One region of the Planococcus sp. YIM B11945 genome, then DNA from elsewhere that is predicted to be linked to it. Evidence: riboswitches for the same ligand, from Rfam matches in the RefSeq annotation. Region 1 holds a riboswitch; the other holds the start of a gene.
The links. A riboswitch is a leader RNA that binds a small molecule or an ion and turns the genes downstream of it on or off. The one in region 1 is predicted to bind S-adenosylmethionine.
Positions count from the first base shown of each region.

Region 2: it holds a riboswitch for S-adenosylmethionine, as region 1 does, so the genes downstream of both, ACRRQV_RS15550 (methionine ABC transporter ATP-binding protein) here and mtnK (S-methyl-5-thioribose kinase) in region 1, are expected to answer to the same signal.

Region 1 is NZ_JBOZWR010000004.1:540,926-544,951, forward strand. Features, by position in the region: gene mtnA (S-methyl-5-thioribose-1-phosphate isomerase) at 1-980, opposite strand, end outside; gene mtnK (S-methyl-5-thioribose kinase) at 977-2,167, opposite strand; SAM riboswitch class I at 2,242-2,396, opposite strand; SAM riboswitch class I at 2,554-2,658, shown strand; gene mtnW (2,3-diketo-5-methylthiopentyl-1-phosphate enolase) at 2,725-3,939, shown strand; gene ACRRQV_RS10640 (2-hydroxy-3-keto-5-methylthiopentenyl-1-phosphate phosphatase) at 3,945-4,026, shown strand, end outside.
Region 2 is NZ_JBOZWR010000008.1:46,000-50,025, reverse strand. Features, by position in the region: gene ACRRQV_RS15570 (arsenate reductase family protein) at 310-663, shown strand; gene gcvH (glycine cleavage system protein GcvH) at 742-1,122, shown strand; gene ACRRQV_RS15560 (hypothetical protein) at 1,184-1,522, shown strand; gene ACRRQV_RS15555 (thioredoxin family protein) at 1,528-1,854, shown strand; SAM riboswitch class I at 1,888-1,992, shown strand; gene ACRRQV_RS15550 (methionine ABC transporter ATP-binding protein) at 2,077-3,102, shown strand; gene ACRRQV_RS15545 (methionine ABC transporter permease) at 3,095-3,763, shown strand; gene ACRRQV_RS15540 (MetQ/NlpA family ABC transporter substrate-binding protein) at 3,818-4,026, shown strand, end outside.

The sequences.
Region 1 (4,026 bases):
TCCGTAATAATTGCCGTGATCAAATGGTTTGGTGTGACATCAAAAGCCGGATTGTATACTTTGGTGTTCAACGGTGTTACCGGTGCCCCGTTAATATAGATGATTTCGTCCGGGTGCCGTTCTTCGATTAAGATGTTTTTTCCGTCTTCGATTGACAAATCAAACGTTGAGGCCGGGGCAGCAACATAAAACGGAATTTGATAAGCAGCAGCAAGCAACGCCAAATTCAATGTGCCGATTTTATTGGCTGTATCCCCGTTTGCCGCTATGCGATCTGCCCCCACAATGATTGCTTCCACGCCTTTGACTCCAATGGTATGGGCAGCCATGCTGTCAGTGATTAATGTGACATCCACACCAGACTGCTGGAGTTCCCAAACCGTCAGGCGTGCGCCTTGGAACACCGGCCGGGTTTCACAAGCAAACACTTCAAACTGTTTGCCTCGTTCGCTGCCTAAGTGAAACGGGGCCAACGCAGTTCCGTATTTCGCCGTTGCAATGGAACCGGCGTTGCAAATCGTCATGACTTTTGTCTGTTCTTCTAACAAAGACAATGCATATTCTCCAATGCGGCGGCATGATGCTTCGTCTTCTTTATGAATGCTGATAGCTTCTTTTATTAGCTGCACTTTCGCTTCTTCGACGCTTTTCGCCTGTTGAATAGCTAAAAGCAGACGGTCAAGCGCCCAGACAAGATTGACGGCAGTCGGCCGCGATTCACCCAGATAAGCAGCGTCATTTTTCACGAGCAGTTGAAACGTATTTAAGCTACCCGTTGCATGGTGCTGTGCTGCTTGCGCTAAACCATACGCGGCGGCAATTCCGATAGCTGGCGCCCCGCGTACTTTTAATGTGATAATGGCCTCGTAAACGTCCTCGATGGTTTCCAATTCCACATAGTCGATCAGGTGGGGCAGCTTTTGCTGGTCCAGTATCGTCAATTGCTGGTTTTCCCATTTGATGGATAATGGAATCGTCATTGGCTTTTCTCCTCAAGCAGTGCAAGAACTGCAGAAATTGATAAAAGTTCACTGCGCTGCAAAATCAACGCTTCGCCAATCCTCAATGTTTGTTTTTTTAACTCGATGCGCCGTTCAGCATCTTCAATGCCATCCAAATCTTTTACATGCGCCAACCCGATGGTGCGGCGGATCATCTCACAGCCTGCAAAACCAATGGCATCCCGGAATATTTTCTCCACTACGCACTCCTTATATCCTGCTGTATCTTTAAACGACTGGGCAGCTTGTTCATCCCAAAGCTCTGAAAAACGGTCCACAAACACCGTCCACGTCTGTTTGATATGGTTGAGGATTATGCTTCGCCCTTCACCTTCTCGCGTCACCGATTGAACCATTAAATTCGCCAAAAACAACCCGATATCAAAGCCAATCGGACCATAAAAAGCAAATTCGGGATCGATGACTTTCGTCTCCGTTTCACTGGCGAAAATGCTTCCCGTGTGAAGATCCCCGTGCAAAAGCGCTTCCGCTTCTGTCAAAAAGCTAGTCTTTAATTTTGCGGCTTCCAATTTAAGCGGCCCGTTGTTCCAGATCGCTTCCACTTCTCCTCGAATTTTCGGTTCGAAATCATTGGTCTCATGATCGAAGAAAGGATCGGTAAAAATGAGATCTTCTGTGATTTTGCACAGTTCCGGGTTGGAAAATTCAACGGCCAGCCGCTTTTTGTCAAAAGGGTGCAACGCGAAATCCGAAGTGTGAAACAACGTTTGCGCTAAATATATTCCGATGTCTTTGGCTAGATGTGGATAAGTTTCCCCTTGGATGAGCCCTTCTCGCACAATCGTCAAATGCGACAGATCTTCCATGACAGTGACCGCCAGTTCGTCGTTCGTTGCGTACACAACCGGCACTAATCCCGGCGCCAATTCGCCGTGTTTTGCAAGGGCGTTTGCTTCAATGGCTGCGCGTTTTAACGTCAGCGGCCAACTTTCGCCGACAACTTTGGCATAAGGCAATGCTTGCTTAATGATCAGCCCATTGCCGTTCTCGCTATCGGTAATTTTGAATACGTAATTTAAATTGCCGTCGCCGATTTCCCGGCTTGTTAGTTCGGCTCCTTCTGGAAAAAAGGTTAATTTTTGCGCCAATGCGATTGCGCTTGTATCGGTTAACGCTTTATATGAATTGGTTAATAAAGTGGTCATCGTCATCTCCCTTTCATGGACAAAATAAAAAGCCTCTTTCATAAGAAAGAGGCGCAGAATAAGAGATTCTTTACCTCTTATCTTTCAGAGAATGTCGTCTCTGATGGAATTAGCACCGTGCCTTGCGGGATTTTCATCCCGGCGCAAAAGCGCCCCGTCTCACAACGGTATTACGGTCGGTTGCTGGGCGTCATCGGGCCAATATCCCTCTGCCAGCTCTTGATAAGAGTATGCATTGCATGAATTTTTAGTGGTTATGGTTCGAATTGAATACTAGCACGATTCAAAATAGCGTGTCAACTTCTTTTTTTCTGTAAATAGCCAATTGACAGATTTCCCGATGCGTGGAATAATCGAACTACTTTGTTGCAAGCCAATTGAATATTTTCTTATTTAGAGCAGGTGGAGGGACAAGCCCTATGATGCCCGGCAACCGGTCCAACAGTGGACACGGTGCTAATTCTTGCAGCCAATCGGCTGAGAAATAAGAAGTTGTTAAGTTTTTAACCTCTTCTTATTTGAAGAGGTTTTTATTTTTTTGTAGGAGTGTGAAAGGGATGGGCGGAGCAATTGCTACGTATCAGCTTTATGGGCAAGCAGGATCGTTTGAGAAAAAAGCGGAAGGCATCGCATTAGGTCTCACGGTTGGATCTTGGACCGATTTGCCTTTGCTTGAACAGCAGCAGCTAAGACAACACAAAGGATCCGTCATTTCCGTGGCGGAGTTTGAAAATATCCGGCATCCAGAAAAGCCGGAACAAATGAAAGCCGAAGTGAAGATCGCGTACCCAAGCGCCAATTTTTCTCCAGATATTCCGGCTATTTTAACGACTGTTTTCGGCAAATTGTCGCTTGACGGTGAAGTGAAGCTGCTGGATTTGGAATTTGAGGAAGAGCTTCTCTCCCACTTTCCGGGTCCGCGATTTGGCATTAAAGGCATACGGGGCTTGCTTGGGGTTGAAGGGCGCCCGCTCGTGATGAGCATTTTCAAAGGCGTCATCGGCCGCGACCTCGAGTATTTGTCCACGCAGCTCCGCCAGCAAGCACTCGGCGGCGTCGACCTTGTCAAAGACGATGAAATTCTGTTTGAAAATCTATTGACGCCTTTTGAAAAAAGAATTGCCGCCGGAAAAGAAGTGCTTCGCCAAGTATACGAAGAGACCGGGCACCGCACGCTATACGCTGCCAATTTAACCGGGAGGACTTCCGGTTTGAGAGAAAAAGCCCAAAGAGCGCGCGAACTTGGCGCGGATGCTTTGTTATTTAATGTCCACGCATACGGGTTTGACGTATTGCAGGAGTTGGCCGAAGATGACAGCATCGGCTTGCCGCTTATGGCCCATCCTGCTTTTAGCGGCGCTTTTACTTCATCGCCTTTCTACGGAGTTGCCACACCGCTTGCTCTCGGCAAACTGACGCGTTATGCAGGCGCGGATTTTTCTTTGTTTCCCTCACCTTACGGCAGTGTCGCCTTGGAAAAGTCAGCCGCTTTGTCGCTAGGCCAGGAACTAACAAAAGACAGCAGCGTCAAACGGACATTTCCGGTGCCTTCAGCCGGCATCCATCCGGGTCTTGTGCCATTGCTACTTAACGATTACGGCATTGATAGCGTCATCAACGCAGGCGGCGGCGTCCACGGACATCCTGCAGGTGCTGCAGGCGGCGCGCTTGCTTTTAGGCAGGCCGTTGATGCGGTCTTGAACGGAATCGATTTAGCTGAAGCGGCAGAACACCATCCGGAATTAAAAATGGCACTTGAGTTATGGGGGTAACCACGTTGAAAAAACCAATTATTTTTTGTGATTTTGATGGCACCATCACCAATGGCGACAACATCCATGCCATTATGAGCCGATTTG
Region 2 (4,026 bases), on a different contig from region 1:
CGGGAAGTTCACGTGTGCTAAGCCATTATTTATTTTCTATTCCTGAAAACTATGAGCGAACTATCTCTTCGACTGAAGCGGAAGGCGGCGACTCCAGCGGGACAGCACGAGCCGAAGACCCTGGAGCGACCGAAGGGAGTGAAGCGGCTAAGGCCGTGCCCGCGGAACGCGTCCGCCTAAGCGTATTGAGACGTTTGCCAAAATTTTCTCGACCGCCTTAATACGCCGGAATCATTTGATTCCGGCGTATTTTCTTTCATGCCTTTTTATCGTTCTTTTGTTAAGCTTAAAGAAAAAGGAGGCTTTACCATGATTCAATTTTACGCATACGCAAAATGTTCGACGTGCCGCAACGCCAAAAAATGGCTTGATGCCAATGGCGCTAAATATGAAGCCATCAACATTGCGGAAGATCCGCCATCGGCTAAAGAACTGCGCACCATCTACGAGGCGAGCGGCACCGAGCTCAAGAAATTTTTTAACACGAGCGGCATGAAATACCGGGAGCTTGGACTAAAAGACAAACTGGGCACGATGAGCGAAGAAGAGCAGCTGGAATTGCTTTCTTCAGACGGCATGCTGATCAAGCGTCCGGTCGCCTGGGATGGAGAAAAAGTGACGCTTGGGTTTAAAGAAGCGGACTATGAAAATACCTGGAAGTAAGCCGAGACGATTGTTGTATTTCACAGATGATTATGTCAAACTGAAATTGAGCACAATACATATTTTGGAGGGGTCTAGATGAGCACACCACAAGAGCTTCGTTATTCTAAAGAACATGAATGGGTTAAACTCGAAAACGGCACTGCACGTATCGGCATTACGCATTTTGCGCAAGCTGAACTTGGCGATATCGTATTTGTTGAACTTCCGCAAGTTGGCGACGAACTGAAAAAAGACCAGCCATTCGGCAGTGTGGAATCCGTTAAAACGGTTTCTGAATTGTACGCGCCAATCAGCGGCCGTGTGGTTGAAGTCAACTCTGAGCTGGACGACAGCCCTGAGTTTGTCAACGAGTCTCCGTATGAGCAAGCTTGGATGGTTGTTGTTGAAGAAGTTAACGATGCCGAGGTCAATGAATTGATGACAGCGGAGCAATATGAGAAAATGATAAATGAATAAGACCCGAAAAGCGCCTCTTGTTTGGCGCTTTTTTTTATCATAACGAGCGGGGTGTCGACCTATGGGTAAAGTGATTGTTGTCGAAGGGCTTACGGACAAATCAAGAATTGCGCCTCTTATCGCAGAACCGGTCACGATTCTTTGCACGAATGGCACAGTGAGTGCCACGAGGCTTGAGGAATTGCTGCTTCCCTATGAAGGATTGGATATCATCATTCTAGTGGACGCGGACAAATCCGGAGAGCAATTGAGAAAGCTAGTGAAACGTGAATTTCCCGAAGCGCGGCATTTTTACATCAACCGCAGCTACAAAGAAGTCGCAACAACCCCGATACGCATCTTGCTCGATGTGCTCATCAGCGCCAATATTCGGGTCAATCAGCTACTAACCGAAGGATGATCGAAATGAACGAATGGACACATAAAGAATGGATCAAAGAAAAAAATACGAATGATACCACCGCTTTTTATTTGTATACGCCGATGTGCGGAACGTGCCAAGTGGCGACGAAGATGCTTGATGTCGTCAAAGAGCTGCTGCCGGATTTGACTCTAGGCAAAGCCAATTTGAACTATGTCCAGGAAATTGCCGCTTTGTATGAAGTAGAAAGTGTGCCTTGCCTGATCATTACGGAGAATGGATTAGTGAGAGAAAAGATTTACGCGTTCCAATCTGTCCCTTTTTTATATAAAAAATTAAAAGTGGTTGACGAAGCGCGCCGTGCATGGTAAATTGAATTTCTGATTGAAAAACTTAATATCGTACTCTTATTAAGAGAGGTGGAGGGAAGTGCCCTATGAAGCCCGGCAACCGTCATGAAAATGAAATGGTGCCAATTCACGCAAAGCGAAAGCTTTGAGAGATGAGAGAACGGTGTCCGTATACATTTGCGAATACCCTTCTGCTCAGTTCTGTGCAGAAGGGTATTTATTTTGGAGTAGGAGTTGTAAAAAATGATTGAATTAAAGAAAGTGACGAAAATATACGACACTGGGAAAGGGGCGCTTGCTGCCGTTGACGGCGTCGATTTATCCATTTCGCCTGGCGAAATTTTTGGCATTATCGGCTACAGTGGAGCAGGAAAAAGCACCTTAATCCGCTTGTTGAACGGATTGGAAAAGCCGACCTCTGGTACGGTTCAAATCAACGACCATGTTATTACCGCAATCAAAGGAGCAGAGCTGAGAAAAGCGCGCCAAAAAGTCAGCATGATCTTCCAACACTTTAACTTGCTGTGGTCGCGGACAGTAAAAGAAAACATTGCCTTCCCACTTGAAATCGCAGGCGTGCCGAAAAACAAGCGAGATGCGCGCGTGATGGAACTGGTGGAGTTGGTCGGGTTAACGGGCCGTGAGAACGCCTATCCGTCGCAGCTTTCCGGCGGACAGAAACAACGCGTCGGCATCGCACGGGCACTGGCGAACGATCCAGAAGTGCTGTTGTGCGATGAAGCTACATCCGCGCTCGATCCTGAGACAACCGATTCCATCCTGGATTTGCTGGTCGACATCAACAAACGCCTCGGCTTGACGATTGTCTTGATTACACATGAAATGCACGTCATCCGGAAAATTTGCCATCGGGTAGCCGTCATGGAAGGCGGCCGGGTAGTGGAGCTGGGCGATGTGTTGAACGTCTTCCAGTCACCAAAAGAAGAAATTACGAAGCGCTTTGTGGCGCAAGTGACCGAAACAGAAGACTCGGGCGAAACGATTAAAAACTTGCGCGAATTGTACCCGACTGGCGATTTGGTAAAACTCATGTTCGTGGGCGATCAAACGGAACAACCGATTTTGACAAAATTGATCCGCACGCATCCAGTCGAAGTCAATATTGTCCAAGGCAAAATCTCGCATACCCAGCGAGGCGCTTACGGAACTTTGATTTTGCAGCTTAAAGGAACACGTGAAGAAATTGCGAATGCCATCGCATTTTTGAACAACGAAAACATCCAGACAGAGGTGATGGCAAATGATTGAATCTTTATTTCCAAACGTTGATTGGGACAAAATGTGGGAAGCGACCGTCGAAACGCTATACATGACCGCCATGTCGACGATCTTTACGTTTATTATCGGACTCGTACTCGGTATTCTTTTATTCTTAACGGCACCGCGGCAGCTTTGGGCAAATAAAATTGTCAACTGGCTGACCGGAGCATTTGTCAACATTTTCCGTTCCATTCCATTTATCATCTTGATCATTTTATTGATTCCGTTTACGAAATTTTTAATTGGCACCATTCGCGGACCCAATGCTGCTTTGCCGGCGTTGATCATCGGTGCGGCACCATTTTATGCCCGCATGGTATTGATCGCCTTAAAAGAAATTGACAAAGGGGTGATTGAAGCTGCTCGGTCGATGGGAGCTACGACGTGGACAATTATCCGCAAAGTGCTGCTGCCGGAATCCAAGCCTGCTTTGATTTCAGGAATTACAGTTACAGCGATTGCGCTTGTCGGCTATACAGCGATGGCAGGCATCATCGGCGCAGGCGGCCTTGGCACTTTGGCTTTCCTTGACGGATTCCAGCGAAGCCGCGAAGATGTCACCTTAATGGCTACAATTTTAATATTGGTTGTTGTTTTTGCCATCCAATTTATTGGAGATTTTATTACGACGCGTTCAGACAAACGATGATTGCGGTTTTGCCGTTGCCATATAAAAACAACTAGAAAAAGGGAGACGATTTACATGAAAAAATTATTAGTGACTACATTACTCGCTGGCTTGGCTTTGGCTGGTTGCGGATCTGATTCAGGTTCAGGCGGTTCTGAAGAATCCAGCACATTGAAAGTCGGCGCATCAAACGTGCCGCATGCGATCATTTTGGAACAAGCAAAACCGCTTCTTGAAGAACAAGGCGTGGAATTGCAAATCGAAACTTATCAAGACTATGTGTT